Regions from separate parts of the Exiguobacterium sp. s56 genome, predicted to be linked through region 3. Evidence: riboswitches for the same ligand, from Rfam matches in the RefSeq annotation. Region 3 holds a riboswitch; each other region holds the start of a gene.
What was found. Region 3 has a riboswitch for S-adenosylmethionine ahead of metK (methionine adenosyltransferase). Riboswitches for the same ligand answer to the same signal wherever they lie in the genome.
Positions count from the first base shown of each region.

Region 1: another riboswitch for S-adenosylmethionine. It lies ahead of KNP71_RS07865 (methionine ABC transporter ATP-binding protein); the one in region 3 lies ahead of metK (methionine adenosyltransferase).
Region 2: another riboswitch for S-adenosylmethionine. It lies ahead of KNP71_RS14740 (2,3-diketo-5-methylthiopentyl-1-phosphate enolase); the one in region 3 lies ahead of metK (methionine adenosyltransferase).
Region 4: another riboswitch for S-adenosylmethionine. It lies ahead of KNP71_RS13095 (MetQ/NlpA family ABC transporter substrate-binding protein); the one in region 3 lies ahead of metK (methionine adenosyltransferase).

Region 1 is NZ_JACSLR010000006.1:100,026-104,215, reverse strand. Features, by position in the region: gene KNP71_RS07875 (MetQ/NlpA family ABC transporter substrate-binding protein) at 1-69, opposite strand, end outside; gene KNP71_RS07870 (methionine ABC transporter permease) at 100-762, opposite strand; gene KNP71_RS07865 (methionine ABC transporter ATP-binding protein) at 752-1,780, opposite strand; SAM riboswitch class I at 1,858-1,963, opposite strand; gene KNP71_RS07860 (thioredoxin family protein) at 2,416-2,673, opposite strand; gene KNP71_RS07855 (PTS sugar transporter subunit IIC) at 2,861-3,913, shown strand; gene gcvH (glycine cleavage system protein GcvH) at 3,956-4,190, opposite strand, start outside.
Region 2 is NZ_JACSLR010000021.1:18,093-22,282, reverse strand. Features, by position in the region: gene KNP71_RS14745 (2-hydroxy-3-keto-5-methylthiopentenyl-1-phosphate phosphatase) at 1-296, opposite strand, end outside; gene KNP71_RS14740 (2,3-diketo-5-methylthiopentyl-1-phosphate enolase) at 293-1,450, opposite strand; SAM riboswitch class I at 1,520-1,621, opposite strand; SAM riboswitch class I at 1,827-1,929, shown strand; gene mtnK (S-methyl-5-thioribose kinase) at 2,011-3,162, shown strand; gene mtnA (S-methyl-5-thioribose-1-phosphate isomerase) at 3,159-4,190, shown strand, end outside; gene KNP71_RS14725 (sugar ABC transporter substrate-binding protein) at 4,186-4,190, shown strand, end outside.
Region 3 is NZ_JACSLR010000005.1:152,855-157,044, forward strand. Features, by position in the region: gene KNP71_RS07240 (alpha/beta fold hydrolase) at 1-691, opposite strand, end outside; gene KNP71_RS07245 (GNAT family N-acetyltransferase) at 781-1,251, opposite strand; gene KNP71_RS07250 (hypothetical protein) at 1,416-1,913, shown strand; gene metK (methionine adenosyltransferase) at 1,953-3,161, opposite strand; SAM riboswitch class I at 3,294-3,413, opposite strand; gene pckA (phosphoenolpyruvate carboxykinase (ATP)) at 3,729-4,190, shown strand, end outside.
Region 4 is NZ_JACSLR010000015.1:34,617-38,806, forward strand. Features, by position in the region: gene KNP71_RS13085 (aminotransferase class I/II-fold pyridoxal phosphate-dependent enzyme) at 1-1,076, shown strand, start outside; gene KNP71_RS13090 (iron-containing alcohol dehydrogenase family protein) at 1,073-2,089, shown strand; SAM riboswitch class I at 2,130-2,234, shown strand; gene KNP71_RS13095 (MetQ/NlpA family ABC transporter substrate-binding protein) at 2,307-3,128, shown strand; gene KNP71_RS13100 (methionine ABC transporter ATP-binding protein) at 3,138-4,172, shown strand; gene KNP71_RS13105 (methionine ABC transporter permease) at 4,144-4,190, shown strand, end outside.

The DNA.
Region 1 (4,190 bases), on a different contig from region 3:
GCCGCAAGCCGCGAGAATCGTAAGTGCTGAAGCTGCCGTTAAACCGAGTACTGTTTTCCATGATTTCATTATAAAACCCCTCCAAATTTTCTATTTAGATTAAGCAGAACGCTTATCAATTACAGATACGAGTCGATCGCCGATGAACTGAATGACGAAGACGATGACCAAGATTAAGACGGTCGCGACGAACGTGACGTCACTTTGTGAACGCTGGAATCCTTCGAGGAACGCCAAGTTCCCGAGTCCTCCACCGCCGACGACCCCTGCCATCGCCGTGTAACCGACGATCGCGACGATCGTGACCGTGATGCCTGACACGATGGCCGGCAATGCTTCTGGGAACAACACTTTATAGACGATCTGCCATTTTGTCGCACCCATCGACTCAGCCGCCTCGATGACGCCGCGGTCGACTTCGCGAAGCGCGAGCTCGACCATCCGCGCATAGAACGGGGCCGCACCGATGATCAGTGCCGGCAGTGCTGCCGTTGACCCGAGCATCGTCCCGACGACGAGTAACGTGAACGGGATGAGCAAGATAATCAAAATGATGAACGGGATCGACCGGAAGATGTTGACGACCGCGCTGATGACCGTGTAAATCGGACGGTTCTTCATCATGAGCGGCTCGTTTGTGACATATAGGAGCATCCCGAGGGCGAGACCGATGACGAACGTCGCGGCTCCGGCGACGAGCGTCATATAGAGCGTCTCCCACGTCTGTTCTAACATGACTTGCCAATCTACATTAGGAAACATCGCTTTCTACCTCCACTTCCACTGCCTGTGATCGGATTGAGGCGATGGCCCGCTCGACTTCAGCCGGCTCTCCGATCAATTGGATGAATAATGTCCCGAGGGCACCGACTTGTGACTGCGTCACGTTTCCGCCGATGATGTTGAAGCCGATGTCATGCTGCTTCAACACTTCCGACAGAATCGGTTGTTCGGCCGTCTCGTTCAAGAATTTGAGCTTGACGATTTGACCGCTCGGATAACGAGCTTTCAAATGTTCGAACGTGAGCGACATGTCTTCGACCGCGCCGATCTGTTTGACGAACTCTTTCGTGATTGGCTGTTCCGGGTGTTGGAACACGTCGGCGACTTGCCCGGTCTCGACGACCTTTCCGGCCTCCATGACGGCGACACGGTGACAAATCTTTTGGATGACGTGCATCTCATGGGTGATGAGGACGATCGTCAACCCGAGTTTCTTGTTGATGCTGACGAGCAGTTCGAGAATCGAATCCGTCGTCTTCGGGTCGAGTGCGCTCGTCGCTTCATCGCAGAGGAGCACTTCTGGATTCGTAGCGAGCGCACGGGCTATCCCGACTCGCTGCTTTTGGCCGCCCGATAGTTGTGACGGATAGCTGTCTTCTCGTCCGGCGAGGCCGACGAGCTCGACGAGTTCTTGGACGCGGCGTTTGCGCTCGCTCGCCGGTACCCCGATGAGTTCGAGCGGGAAGCTGATATTCTCAGCGACTGTGCGCGACCATAACAAGTTGAAGTGTTGGAACACCATCGAGACGTTTTTACGTACCCCGCGTAGTTCCTTTGGTGTGAGCTTCGTCAGCTCGCTGCCGGCGACCACGATTTCACCGCTTGACGGTGCCTCGAGTCGGTTGAGCAAGCGGATGAGCGTCGACTTCCCCGCACCTGAATATCCGATTATTCCAAAAATTTCGCCGCTTTCGATTGTAAGCGACACATCATCGACCGCCTGGACCCGACCGTTTTTCGTGTCGAACCATTTGGCCACATTGCGTAATTGAATCAATCCATTTCCCTCCTGACAACAAAAAAAGTACGCACGTTTGAGCAAACGTGCGTACTTTATCGTACGGACAACGATTGCTCTCATCTTCCAAGGTTCTCACCTTGCTGGAATTAGCACCATTTCGGATTGCTCCGCGGTTGCTGGGCGTCATAGGGCCAGTCCCTCAGCCTCTCTTGATAAGAGTGGTTGCGTATTCGATTAGCCTTATCATAGCGACATATTATTTTCATGTCAAACTATTTTATGCGAAAAAATAAAAAAGGTGCCATCCGAGGATGACACAGAACGTAGCACCTTGAGTCACTGAAGGACAACCCATAGATGAACCTCTTTTGCCCGATCAGAGCATTCATCCTTATATGGGGGATTTTTACCCAACCATCACTCGGTCTTCGAACGGACCATGCAATTACGCGACCGGTGCCCCGACGCTTGATTTTTTTGGGGGACAATCGAAGGGAAGGTCCACCTGAAATCGCGTAAGCTCATGCAGCGGTTGTTCGAAAACGTCTTGATGACGGGAAAATCTCGTCCTATGTTGTGTTCAAGTAAGATGTTGTAATGAATATATCATTCGTGAACTTTCTGTGTCAACTGATTATTTAAAATTTTCAGATTATTCTAATCATCCTATCTCATTTAACGAAAGATAGGACGTGCTGGACGTTTTGAAACGCGTACAAACGATCGCGAACTTGGCCATTCTCCAGCTTCAATAGCGCCGGGACACTCATAACCTGATATGCCTCGAGCTCGTTCGGGATAAAGTTGGCATCGCGTTTTTCAATCTTCAATTCTGGGTCGACCGCCTCGACGACCGAGAGCATCCGCTCGGCCACGGCGCATGTACCGCACATTGGGGCGTATATATATAAGAATCCGTCTGTCATCATTTTGCTCACCTCTCTTCTAAGTATATGAATCCGGCCCAGTCGGTTCAAAAGTTGTGCTCAAATGGAAAATTCTGAACATTTCAACATTTCTTGTTGACGCTCAGCAGAAAGAGGCATAGTATGGTCATTAACTTTATCACTTTTGTACATAACAGCAAACCAGTAGAAAAGGACAGGTGAATCCCCAATGACGGAAGAGAAGCTTACCGGAAAACAATTTTTAATGAACGTCTTGAACGGCCTCAGTCTTGCCATTCTCATTGCCCTCATCCCGAGCGCTTTGCTCGGTGAATTAACGAAAGCCATCTTGCCGTATTTTCCGTCCTTGCAGTTCATCTTAGATGCGACGACGATTGCGATGCGCCTCTTACCGGTCATCATCGGTGTCGCCGTCGCCATGCAGTTCGGACGCTCGGCGCTCGAGGCCGGGACGATCGGCATCGCGACCCAGGTCGGAAGTGGCGCCATCCGCATCGAGGAAGGAGCGTTCCTCATGGCCGGAATCGGTGACGTCATCACGGCCGGTGTGACGGCCGCTCTCGCGACGTTCCTCGTCATGCAGTTGTCGCCACGCTTGAAGACATACACGGTGCTCGTCTTGCCGATGACGGTCATCGTCGTCGCTGGAGGTATCGGGGCGTTCCTGCTCACATACATCTCACAAATCACGACGTACGTCGGAACGATCATCATGACGATGACGGAACTGCAGCCAATCGTGATGGGCATGTTGATCGCGATGGCGTTCTCGCTCATCATCGTCTCACCAATCTCCACGGTCGGGATTGCCACAGCGATCAGCCTGTCTGGTGTCGCTGCAGGGGCCGCCAACCTTGGCGTCGTCGCTGCCGGCTTCGGTCTCGCCATCGCTGGCTGGCAGATGAACGCGACCGGAACGTCGATCGCCCACTTCCTCGGCTCACCGAAGATTCAAATGGCGAACTTCGTCCGTCGTCCGATCATGATGTTGCCGGTACTCGCCAATGCGGCCATCCTTGGAGCGCTCGCAGGTATCCTTCGGATTGAAGGCACGCCAATCAGTGCCGGATTCGGCGTCTCGGGTCTAATCGGTCCGGTCAACGCCTTGCATTTGATGCCGGGAGGATTCGCGCTCTGGAACGTCATGCTTGTCGTCGTCTTGTTCGGGCTCATCCCAATCGCACTCGGGATTCTGTTCTATCGTTTGTTCAACCGGACGTCGCTCATCGAGCCTGATCATTACCGTCTCGACTTCGATTAATCAAAAAGACCCGGCTTCTCGTAAAGAGAAACCGGGTTTTGTTTAGCCTTGAATCATCGCTTCGTATTCTTCGGCTGACATGAGCTTGTCGACGTCTGACGCGTCGTTCAACTCGACTTCGATCATCCAAGCGCCTTCGAACGGTGCTTCGTTGACGAGTTCTGGTGAATCGGCAAGTGATTCGTTCACTGCTGTGATTTTCCCAGAGATCGGTGCGTAAAGCTCTGATACGGTCTTGACCGATTCAACCGAACCGAATGGCTCATCGAGTAAGATC
Region 2 (4,190 bases), on a different contig from region 3:
ATCCCGCCGCTGACGACGTCAAACTTCCAGCCATGGGCCCGAACTTCTTCTAAAAATGCCGGGAACCCTTGGCGGAGCGTGATGCGCTCCAACAAATAATCACGGTAGGCCGGGGCATCTGCGCTCGGCAATAGTTGAAACAGTTGACCGACACCGGAGCGAATCGAAATCCGTTGCTCGAGGACCGCATCTTTCAACTCGACCCAAGCCGGCGGGGCGAACGCCTTCATCAACGCGATAATATTGTCTTCCGCCGTGATCGTCCCGTCGAAGTCGCAGAGGATATGGACCGTCATCGTGACGCCCACGCCTTCAACGCGGTATCGAGCTCGTCCGTCTGTCCTTCGGTTTGGCCGAGAACGTGAGCGATCGCTTGTCGGAAAGCACGAGCCCCGGCGGCTGCGCCGTCCGGGTGTCCGTGAATGCCACCGCCGGCGTTGATGACGACATCCGTCCCGAAATCACGAATGATATCGGCGACGAGTCCTGGATGAATCCCGGCTGACGGGACCGGTAAAATCGGTTTCGACCAATGCGGTTCGGCGCTCTGGTCACGAATCGTGAACGCCTCGTCACGCGGTGTCGCGAGGGAGCCGTACGGAGACGGGAAGAGCGTTAAATCGGCCCCGGCGAGGCGTGGGAGTTTACCGAGTAAGAGCGAATGACTGATTGATCCGGTCAAGGCGCCGGCAAAGGCCGGATGTGCCAAGATGGGGACGCGTATGTCTGAATCGTTCGCAAGTTCGCGCAGTGCGTCGAGACCGTACGTATAGACGTTGAACAGGAGCGCTGTCGCACCTGCCTCGATGAGACGGAGCGCCTGGTCACGTAGACCGAACACGGGGCCGCTCAGCGTGATGGCGTAGAGGACACGTTTCCCGGTCGCCTCGAAGTGGGCTTGAATGACGTCCGCTCCGATCCGGGCCCGTTCGAGCGATGGGGTGAGCGGGTTGTCGTATAAAATCTCGTCGTCTTTGACGATATCGATGCCTCCGGCGAACTGATCGCGGAGTTGCTGCTCGAGAAACGCGAGGTCACGGCCGATGACACCTTTGAAGATGCTCATGACGAGCGGGCGATCATGAACACCGAGTAACTCGCGAATTCCAGTGACCCCGAACTTGGCGCCTTTGAAATGAGGGGCGAGCGTCTCGGGCAACGTCAAATCGATTAACCGAATCGAATCGTCGAGGGACAGTTTCCCGAACGTCGTCGTCAAGATGGATGAAAAGTCAGGGCTGACATTATGTAACGGGTAGCGGATTGTGAAGCGGCTCGTCGTATCCGTATGTATGGTCGACACGACCTCACCGCGATACGCCTGTAACTGCTCTTGCTCTAAGTGAGGCAGCTCCGTCCAAGTACCGACCGTCAGCTCGAGGGCGATTTTGTCGGCGACGGTCGCGACCGCGTCCGTTCGTTTGATTTCATATGTGGCAGTGATACTCATATGGTTCCTCCTTCCAGGCAAACAAAAAATGACCCCATGCCGAGGCAAGAGGTCATCATAAAAAATGAACTCTTATCTCTCAGCTTTCGCTGCAAGAATTAGCACCGTGCCATCTCTGGTCGGTTGCTGCGACATCATCGGGCTCGTCCCTCCGTCTGCTCTTGATAAGAATGTGATTTGAAGTTGTGAAATTTAATTGAATTTTTGCACAGAATCATCATGTCGTCAATTCCTTTTTTTCCAAAAAAAATATTTTGGGAAGTTGTTTCCATATATGCACAAAAAAAGACGGAGTTGCGTCGAGAAAATGACGTTGACAATCGTGACGTCGAGTCCGTAATATTCATCACATAAGTTCACCGAATCGAATAACACACTCTTATCGCGAGTTGGCAGAGGGAATTGGCCCGATGACGCCGCAGCAACCGACCACTAGGCACGGTGCTACATCCACCAGACGAATGTCTGACAGATGAGAGGAACAACCATTTTGGCTGTGCCTCTTTCTCGCGGAGAAAGGGGCTTTTTTTGTGGGCAACGTACAGGAAGGGGAAAACATCATGTCATATCAACCATTTACAGAACAGACCGTCGTCGAGCACGTCCGTCAATTAGGATACTTGCAAGAAGGAATCGCCGAGTGCGAGGAGATCGGGGACGGCAACTTGAATCTCGTGTTTCGGATTCGCCAAGGCGAACAGCGCCTGATCGTCAAACAAGCGCTCCCATACGCCAAAGTCGTCGGTGAGAGCTGGCCGCTCACGCTCGAGCGGGCATGGATTGAACAGTTGGCACTCCGTGAGTTTGCGACTGTCGCGCCTCGGTTCGTCCCGGCTGTCCTTGGCAGCGACCGGACACTCGCTTACACGATTATAGAAGATCTATCTGATTATGAGATTGTCCGCACCGGCTATTTGAACGGGGAGAGCTACCCGGAACTCGCCCGTCATGTCGGTGAATTTTTGGGCGAGACGCTGTTTGCGACGTCGGATTACGCAGCTGGACCGATCGCGAAGAAGCGGATTGAACGCGACTATTACAACCCGGAACTGTGCGACATCACGGAGAAGCTCATCTTTACCGACCCGTTCAAAGACGCGGAGTCGAACAACATCGAGGCGGCGCTTCGAGAAGACGTCGAACGCCTCTGGCAGGACCAGGCGCTCAAGGTCGAGGTGACGAAATTGAAAGTCGGGTTCGTCACGAAACATGAGGCGCTCCTGCATGGGGATTTACATACGGGCAGCATCTTCGCGACCCAACAAGAGACGAAAATCATCGATCCAGAGTTCGCGTTTTACGGGCCGTTCGGCTTCGACCTCGGTCAAATCATCGCCCATTTGACGTTGTCGACGTTGCATGACCCGCTCAAACGCTTCGAACGTTTCACGGACGTCTTGACGGTGTGGGAGACGTTCGAGAAGACATTCCGGGCCAACTTTGAGCGCGCCGTCGAGCCGTTCAACACGGACGGTTTCGTCGACGAGTTGTTGCGGACGGTCTTCAGTGACACGATCGGCTACGCCGGTTGCGAACTCATCCGCCGTGCCGTCGGGCTCGCCGGTGTCGCCGATCTCGAGACGTTGCCGGAAGCGACGCGGCTCGAACGGAAACGTGACGCGCTCGCCCTCGGGACGGCGCTCATTAAAGAACGCCACAGCGTCGAGTCGATTGACGACTTGGTGACGCTTCTGTCGGGGGTGCGCGTATGACGGTCCAAAACATCCGCTTCCATCCGCCGACGGACGAACTCATCGTATTGGATCAGACGTTGTTGCCGCATGAAGAGCGTTACGTGACGATTGAGACGCTCGAACAAGCGGAGCATGCCATCGAGACGCTCCAAGTCCGTGGCGCTCCGGCCATCGCGTACTTCGGGGCGTTCGTCCTCGCCAAAGAGGCAGGCCGGTTAGTCGACGACCCGGACTTCACACGTCGGCTCGACCTCGTCGGACGCCGTTTGATTGCGACCCGGCCGACGGCGGTCAATCTGCAAAACGTGATCGAATCGCTCCTTGCGTTAAATGTCGGGGACGACTTTGAGGCGATTGCCGAGGAAATTAAACGCCGCGCCATCGCTTTGTACGACCGGGACGTCGATACGTATCGGGCCATCGGCGAGCATGCACTGACGGTATTGCCGGCCGGGGGGAACGTGTTGACGATTTGCAACGCCGGTGCCATCGCGACATCGCGTTACGGGACGGCACTCGCCCCGTTTTACGTCGGAAAAGAACGGGGCGTATCCTTCAACGTCTTCGCCTGTGAGACGCGACCGCTCCTGCAAGGGGCACGCCTCACCGTCTGGGAGCTCGACCGGGCCGATATCGACGTGACGCTCATCACCGACAATATGGCCGCTTGGACGATTCAGTCGAAACGAGTCGACGCCATCATCGTCGGAGCCGACCGCATCACACGGACGGGGCACGTCGCCAATAAAATCGGCACGTTGCAACTCGCCGTCCTCGCCAAACATTACGGCATTCCGTTCTATGTCGCGGCGCCGCATTCGACGTTCGATTTGACGGCGGACGACACGATTGAGATCGAGGAGCGGAACCCGTCAGAAGTGACACATATCGGCGGTCAACCGACGGCACCCGTCGGCATCACCGTCTTCAATCCGGCGTTCGACGTCACCACGCCCGACCTCATCACCGGACTCATCACCGAGGCGGGTGTGTTCGAGCCGACAGAGACCGCCATCACATATCATGTAGGGGGAACGATTCATGTC
Region 3 (4,190 bases):
TGATGAGCGTCTCCGCGAACTTCGTATTCAGTCGTTCATAGCCGAAGTGCGGGAACCCTTCAAGCCGGCGGATATACACTTGGTCGCCGCCGATTTTCCGGCAGACGTTGAGTGTCAATTTCACATCGGCGAAGCGATCGTCCGGTGCGTAGAAACAAGCGAGCGGCAGACGCGGCAGATGTTTCTTCTCTTCTTGATGCTCGACGATTTCCTCTTCGATTTCACGGTATTGACCGTACGTGATCTCCCCGAAGCGCGACGACTCTTCCCCGCCACCCATGAACGTCATCATGCCGAGCGGAAGGTCAGGACGGAAACGGTCGACCGCACTGGCCACGACTTGTTTCAGTCCGCCGATTTGGCGGGACGGATGCCAGTCGAACAGCGGTGAGATGTACGTCAGACTGCCGAGCGGCACGTCATATTCCTGGAGCAAGCGGTTCGTCAACAACGCCCCGAGACTGAACGCGATGACGTGAATCGGCAGCTTGTACTGACTCGCCTCACGTAACGTGTTCTTGATTAACAATTTATGGTCTTCCGCCGTCAAACCGACCGTCTGGCCGGTCACGACGAGGACTTCATACTCGTCCCGCAACCGTCCTAAAAACGCCTCACTCAAACGCGACGTGAACTGGAGCGGATACACGATCACGATGACCCCTTTTCGTGATTCTTCTTCATAAGCCATGCTGTCACCTCATTTTGTTATCACATATCTTTATACTAACAAAAAACATCAGCCGAGACTGATGTTTGGTTGAAAATCCGTCTAGGGTCTTAGCGCGGGTCGTACCGTAAATGAATCAGTTCCATCGGTTGATCGTATACTTCTTCTTGGATTCTATTCAGTTCGATGAACGCCTCATGACTCAAAAAAGCGATGGCTTGCTCGTTCGAGCTTTCGACGTACAGCTCGATCGGTTGGACTTTCCGTTCCCGTAGATGCGACAACAGTGCCGTCCCTAGGCCTTGGCGGTGATGAGCCGGATGAAGATAGAGACGGAGTACTTCCCATGTGTCCCCGCGGTCGATGGCGTGATAGAAGCCGATGACGTCGCCTTCGGCCTCACCGACAATGAACAACTGCTCTTTCGCTTCCTCGCTTGAACTGATGGCGCGGACGATCTCTTCTTGTTGATAGGCGCGTTCCATTACTTTCGAACGAACCTCGTCTCGTTCACTGACCGTCGCGAGCGCAATGTCGCGGATGGTGGCGGCATCTTCTGGCACGGCTTCTCGAATCTTCATAACGGCATCCCCCTTTTGGCCAATCTAGTAGTAACATTCCCCATCGGCAAAAAAATATCCTGCCCGTTCATTACTTTTTGATGTCGAAATGAAGGAAAACGTTATTTTCCATTTTGTGTCGGGTATAAGAGTATCAATGCCAACTTACAAAAAGGAGTGTTACCATGGAACCGAAACTACAACACGATCCACAAGTCGAGCAAGCCAATCATCCGAACCGTCAGTTTGAACAAACGAACACAGGAGGTCCAAAAATCACAGTCGTGACTGGGATGCTCCTCGGCGCCCTCGTCGGCGGCCTACTCGCCTTACTTAGTACGTCAAACCGTGAGAACACGAAACAATCGTTCTCGAGCGCGAAGTCATCGGTCGGCGGTCTCGTCGATACGGTCAAGCAAGACCCGGCCGGAACGGCGTCACAAGTCATCGGTCAAGTGAAAGCAGCGAGCGAGGTCATTCAAGACGTCGCGACCGACGTGCAAAACGTCTATGAAAAAGTCGCCGGTGAAGTCGACACGGTCAAACAAGACGTGAACAAAGTCGTCGGGACGGCGCAAGAAGCGAAATCGGATTTACAATCGATCGGCGAGAAAGTCGTCGAAGCGAAAGATACAGCACTTGGCAAAGAGAACTCAACAACTGAAGACAAGCCGCAAGCCTAAAAAAAACGACCTTTCGAGTGAAAGGTCGTTTTTCTATGCTTATGCGAAACGTTTCGCGCCTTCTTCGAGCACTGCCGCTTTGTCCGTTTGCTCCCATGGGAGTTCAACGTCTGTACGACCGAAGTGGCCGTAAGCTGCTGTCTGCTTGTAGATTGGGCGACGAAGGTCGAGCATCTTGATGATGCCGGCCGGACGGAGGTCGAAGTTCTCACGAATGAGTTCGACGAGCTCAGTCTCGCTCAATTTGCCTGTGCCGAACGTATCAACCGCGATCGATACCGGGTGAGCAACACCGATTGCGTAAGCAAGTTGAACTTCTGCTTTGTCAGCAAGTCCCGCTGCAACGAGGTTTTTCGCCACGTAACGAGCTGCATACGCTGCTGAACGGTCAACTTTGGTAGGATCTTTACCTGAGAACGCGCCGCCGCCGTGACGAGCGTATCCACCGTACGTATCGACGATGATTTTACGTCCTGTGAGGCCTGCATCCCCTTGTGGTCCACCGATTACGAAGCGGCCAGTCGGGTTGATGAAGTATTTCGTGTCCGCGTCGATGAGTTCAGCCGGGATGACTGCATCGATGACGTGCTCTTTCAAATCAGCTTGGATTTGCTCGAGCGTGATGTCTTCCGCGTGTTGTGTCGAGATGACGATTGTGTCGATGCGAACTGGGTTGTTCGCTTCGTCGTATTCGACTGTCACTTGTGTCTTACCGTCTGGGCGAAGGTAAGCGAGCGTGCCGTTCTTACGAACTTCTGCCAAACGACGTGACAATTTGTGAGCGAGTGAAATCGGGAGCGGCATGAGTTCCGGCGTCTCTTTTGTTGCGTAACCGAACATGAGACCTTGGTCACCAGCACCGATCGCATCGATTTCTTCTTCAGTCATTTGTCCTTCACGAGCTTCGAGCGCTTGGTCAACACCTTGCGCGATGTCTACCGATTGCTCATCGATCGATGTGAGGACAGCACAAGTCTCTGCATCGAAACCATATTTCGCACGTGTGTAGCCGATCTCACGAACAGTTTCACGAACAACTTTCGGGATATCCACGTAAGTTGATGTTGTGATTTCACCTGCTACGAGCACGAGACCTGTTGTGACAGACGTCTCAGCCGCAACGCGGGCGTTTGGATCTTCAGCTAAAATTGCATCCAAAATCGCATCTGAGATTTGGTCACAAATTTTATCCGGATGTCCTTCCGTGACGGACTCCGAAGTGAAAAGTCGACGGTTCAAGTTTGCCATTTCGAAAAACCTCCTATAATAAAGGGTGATGTGTGGACGGTACTCGTTCCCCTTACGCGTTGCTTTGGGACGGTAATGAAAAAAACCTCTCGCCATGTTCAAATGGGAAAGGTTGAATCGTTCTTCCTTACCCTCTTATCGTTCGAAGCTTACGCTTCGCTTCAGGATAGCACCTTTTCCGAATAACAATGAAAAATCGGACGGTTGCTGGGCTTCGTAGGGCCTTGTTCCCTCCACCGCTCAGAATAAGAGTATCCGTTACGAAGACCATCATATAAATGACACCCCGTTCTGTCAAGCGTATCGACCGAATTCGTCAAACTTTTCACAAACGGTCAAATAGTTATGTTTGTGAAATATCAAACATTTTTTTGTCCGTTTTGGTTTTTGTACTATGACCTGGTACAGAATATGTTAGAATGACAATGTAAGAAAGCGCTTACTTTAAAGGGTAAAAAATGCTTGTTTTTGATTAGTATGTCACATATAATAAAAACGTCATACTGATTAAACGCGGAAGTATGCGGATTTCATCCACATCTATTTAGGGGAAAGGTGGGATTCAGGATGGCGACAACGCTCCTGAAAATCGAAGAATTAATTAAAGGTGCCGACATGATGCGGAACTTGACGGTTCCAGAACTGGTGGAAGAAGCCATTCGCAACGGTGAAGGCGTACTGACGAAAGACGGGGCTTTATCGGTCAGTACCGGGAAATTCACAGGACGGTCACCGAAAGACAAATTCGTCGTGCAAGATGAAGTCAGCAATCATTTAGTAGACTGGGGTCCAGTCAACCAACCGATCGCGGAAGAGAAGTTCACCGCGCTACTCGACAAAGTGTTGACGCACCTCGAAACGAAAGACAAGCTCTATTATCTCGAGGCGTCTGCGGGGGCAGACGAGCACTATACGCTCCCGGTCCGTGCCATCACGGAATACGCGTGGCACAATTTGTTCGCCAAACAGTTGTTCTTGCGTGAATGGCCGACGAAAGGTGCCTTCGAGCCCTTCACGGTCATCTATGCA
Region 4 (4,190 bases), on a different contig from region 3:
TCATCCGACTCGGACAAGGGACGCCTGACCTGCCTACGCCTGAGCCAATCTGTGACGCGCTTCAGACGGCGCTCCTCGACGCCTCGACCCATCAATACGGTCCGTTCCGCGGTCAGGCCCGCCTGAAGCAAGCAGTGGCGACGTTCTATTTGAATGAGTATGGAGTCGAACTTGATCCCGAGACAGAAGTAGCGATTCTCATCGGCTCAAAATCTGGTCTCATCACGTTGCCGCAATGCGTACTCGAACCTGGCGACGGAATTTTGCTACCGAATCCCGGCTATCCTGATTACATCTCGGGGGCACGCCTCGCCGGTGCCGTCGTCCGTGACCTCGTCCTCCGGGAAGAGAACGGCTTCTTGCCGGACTATGAGACGCTCGATACGCAAGATGCAAGACTCATGTATTTGAACTACCCGAGCAATCCGACCGGAGCCGTCGCCTCACCCGCTTTCTTTGACGATACCGTCCGTTTCGCCCGGGAGCGGGACTTGATGGTCGTCCACGATTTCGCATATGGCAGCATCGGATTCGATGGCCATGTCCCGCCTAGCTTTCTGCAGGCGGAAGGGGCGAAAGAAGTCGGCATCGAGGTATATACGATGTCGAAAGCGTTCAACATGTCCGGTTGGCGCGTCGCCTTCGCCGTCGGGAACGCGGACATCATCGAGGCGATCAACACGTATCAGGACCACGTCCACGTCAGCGTGTTCTCGGCCATCCAGGCGGCGGCTGTCGCTGCGCTCGAGGCGCCCCGTACCATTCGCGATGACTTGGCACGACTGTACGAGGCACGGCGTGATCGCCTGATCGACGGGTTGAACCGGGCCGGCTGGGCCGTCGAACCGCCGGAAGGCTCGTTCTTCGTCTGGGCGAAAGTGCCTGAGGGTGATGCCAAGTCGTTCTCGCGGAAACTGCTGCATGAAGCCGGTGTCGCCGTCACCCCGGGCTATTTCTTCGGTTCGGAAGGGAACGGATACGTCCGCTTCGGCCTCGTCTCACCGGAACCGAAGATTGACGAGGCCGTCGAACGAATCGAGCGGTTGTTTGCCGCCTATGAGGAGGTGCGCGCATGATTCGTCAGGCCGTCCTTGAATATGACCACGCCGATGACGCGCTCGACCGTCTTGATGACTTAGTCGACGGCCGCCGTGCCCACGTCCTGCACGGTCAGAAAGGGTATGACGTCGTCCGAGCCATCTTTCCGGCCATCGCGGACTATCCGGCAACAAGGTTCAGCGGGGAGTGCACGGACTCGGAAGTCAAACGGCTCAAACCGTTGGACGCCGACGTGTTAATCGCCGTCGGAGGTGGCAAGCTCGTCGATACGGCCAAACTCGTCGCCTATCAACGGAACGTCCCGCTCATCGTCGTCCCAACGCTCGCCTCGAACTGTGCGGCGTTCACACCGCTCAGCGTCGTCTATCAGGAGGACGGGAGCTACGACCGCTACGACATGTTCCGCGTCGTCATCGAACGGGTCATCGTTGACTCACGGGTCATCTCGCGCTCACCATATGAATACTTTCGGGCAGGTGTCATCGACACGGTCGCGAAGTTTTACGAGGCCCGTTATTTGAGTGGTGACAGCTCAGCTGACGCCGGCGTCAACACCGGACTCGTCTTGGCCGAGCAGTGCGGGCGTCTCGTCGAACTTGAATTGAGCGAGCACGCTTTTGAGTCGTATAGTGACGACGTCCGCTTCGCGGTCGATCACGTGCTCGCCATCGGCGGCGCCGTCGGTGGATTTGGTGACGCCGGGACACGCGTCGCCGTGGGCCATGCGGTCCATAATGCGCTCAGCCGCTTCGAGTCGACCCACTCATTCTTGCACGGAGACAAGGTCGGCTTCGGCCTGATCATCCAAGAGCGCTTGCGGCGCTCGGCCGATGCTCCGTATTTGGAAGCTTGGTTGAAACGGTTCGGTGCCCCGACGACGCTCGAGACGCTCGGGGTCGGATTTGAGCATATCCCGGTCCTCGTCGACTCCGTCATGACGGAGACCGAGCTGCAACAGTTGCCGGAACCGCTCGATAAAAATTTTCTGAAAATAATTTTTGAAAATTTACAATTATCTATTTACAATTAAAAGAATTAAAAGTAAGATGATAACAACTTAATAGACCGATTGCTTATCAAGAGTGGTGGAGGGACTGGCCCTGTGAAACCCGGCAACCAGATCGTAATGATCATGGTGCTAATTCCAACAGACGAAATCGTCTGGGAGATGAGCGTGTCCGACTTTGACTTGTCGTGCCCGCCACTCTGAATGAGTAGCGGGCTTTCATTTTGGAGGAGGAAAACAAATGAACATCAAACAGAAAACAGTACTTGCAGGAACATCACTACTCGCCGCCATCGCGCTCTCAGCATGCGGACAATCGGACGCGAGCGAGGCGCTCAGCACGGAGTCGCTCACGATCGGCGTCACGGGCGGGCCGCACCAACAGATCGCCGAGAAAGTGAAAGAACTCGCGGCCGAAGACGGCCTCGAACTCGATATCAAAGTGTTCAACGACTATAATACGCCGAACACGGCGCTCGCCGAGGGCAGCCTCGACGTGAACAGTTATCAGACGCTCTCATTCCTAGAACTGCAAAAGTCCGATAAAGGCTATAAAATCGACGACGTGTTCAAGACCGTCGCTTTCCCGATGGGTCTCTACTCAGAGAAATTGACCGACATCGAGGACTTGAAAGAAGGTGACAAGGTCGCCGTCCCGAACGACCCGGCGAACGAGCTACGCGCGCTCCGTCTCTATGAGACAGCGGGACTCATCACGCTCAAAGAAGGATTGACAGACAAGGCGACAAAACGTGACATCGCCGAGAACCCGCTCAACCTTGAATTCATCGAACTCGAGGCGTCGCAGCTCCCGACCCAGCTCCCGGAAGTCGCACTCGCTGCCATCAACACGAACTTCGCGATGGGTGCCGGCCTGTCGATCAACGAGGACGCCTTGTTCCATGAAGACACGGTCGACAACCCGTATCCGAACTACGTCGTCGTCCGTACCGACAACAAGGATGACGAAGTCGTCGCGACGCTCAAATCGTATTATCACTCGGACGAGGTCCGGACGTTCATCGAAGAGACGTTCGACGGCTCAATCGTCCCGGCGTTTTAAGGAGGGCCTATGATCGCACTTAAAGGAATCACGAAGACGTTCACGGTAAATAAAGGTGCTGTCACCGCACTCGACGACGTCTCGCTCACCATCGAGAAAGGCGAGATCTTCGGCATCATCGGCCGAAGCGGGGCAGGAAAGAGCACGCTCATCCGCATGATCAACCTGCTCGAACGCCCGACGTCGGGCCAGGTCGAAATCGAAGGACAGGACGTCACGAAGCTCGACAAACGAGGGCTCTCGAAGCTACGTCATCGCATCGGGATGATCTTCCAACATTACAACCTGCTCAAGACGGCGACCGTCGAAGAGAACGTCGCCATCCCGCTCCGTCTCGAAGGACTCGATAAGCGGATAATCCGCGAACGCGTCGACAAGTACCTCGACATCGTCGGATTGACGGATCATCGGAAACATTATCCGGAGCAACTTTCGGGCGGACAGAAGCAACGTGTCGCCATCGCCCGCGCCCTCGCACATGAGCCGGACATCCTGCTCAGCGACGAGGCGACGAGCGCGCTCGACCCGGAGACGACCGAGTCGATTCTCGACCTGCTTCTCGACATCAATCGCGAGCTCGGGCTGACGATTTTCTTGATCACCCACGAGATGGAAGTCATCGAGCGCATCTGCGACCGGGTCGCGGTCATCGAGGCCGGCCGGATCATCGAAGAAGGGGACGTGCTCGACGTGTTCTCGGACCCGCAGCATGCGACGACGCGCAAGTTCTTGAAGACGAACCTCGATGTCCCGAAAGAGGTCGTCGAAGAATTGAGCACGCACGGGACGCTCGTCAACTTGTCGTTCATCGGCCATCAAAGTGAACAGGCCGTGCTCGCCCAATTGACGAAACGGTTCGGCTTGCTGCCGAACATCATCGGGGGCGGCATCAAAAAGCTTAAAGGAGGTCTCGTCGGTAATCTACTCGTCCATTTGGACGGCGATGAGGGCCAGACCGACCAAGCCGTCCGCTTCTTAGAGGCGAGCGGTGTGAAAGTGAAGGAGGTGACGAACTATGCTTCAGTTTTGGGAAAATTGGGGTGACTTGATTTGGACGGGGAC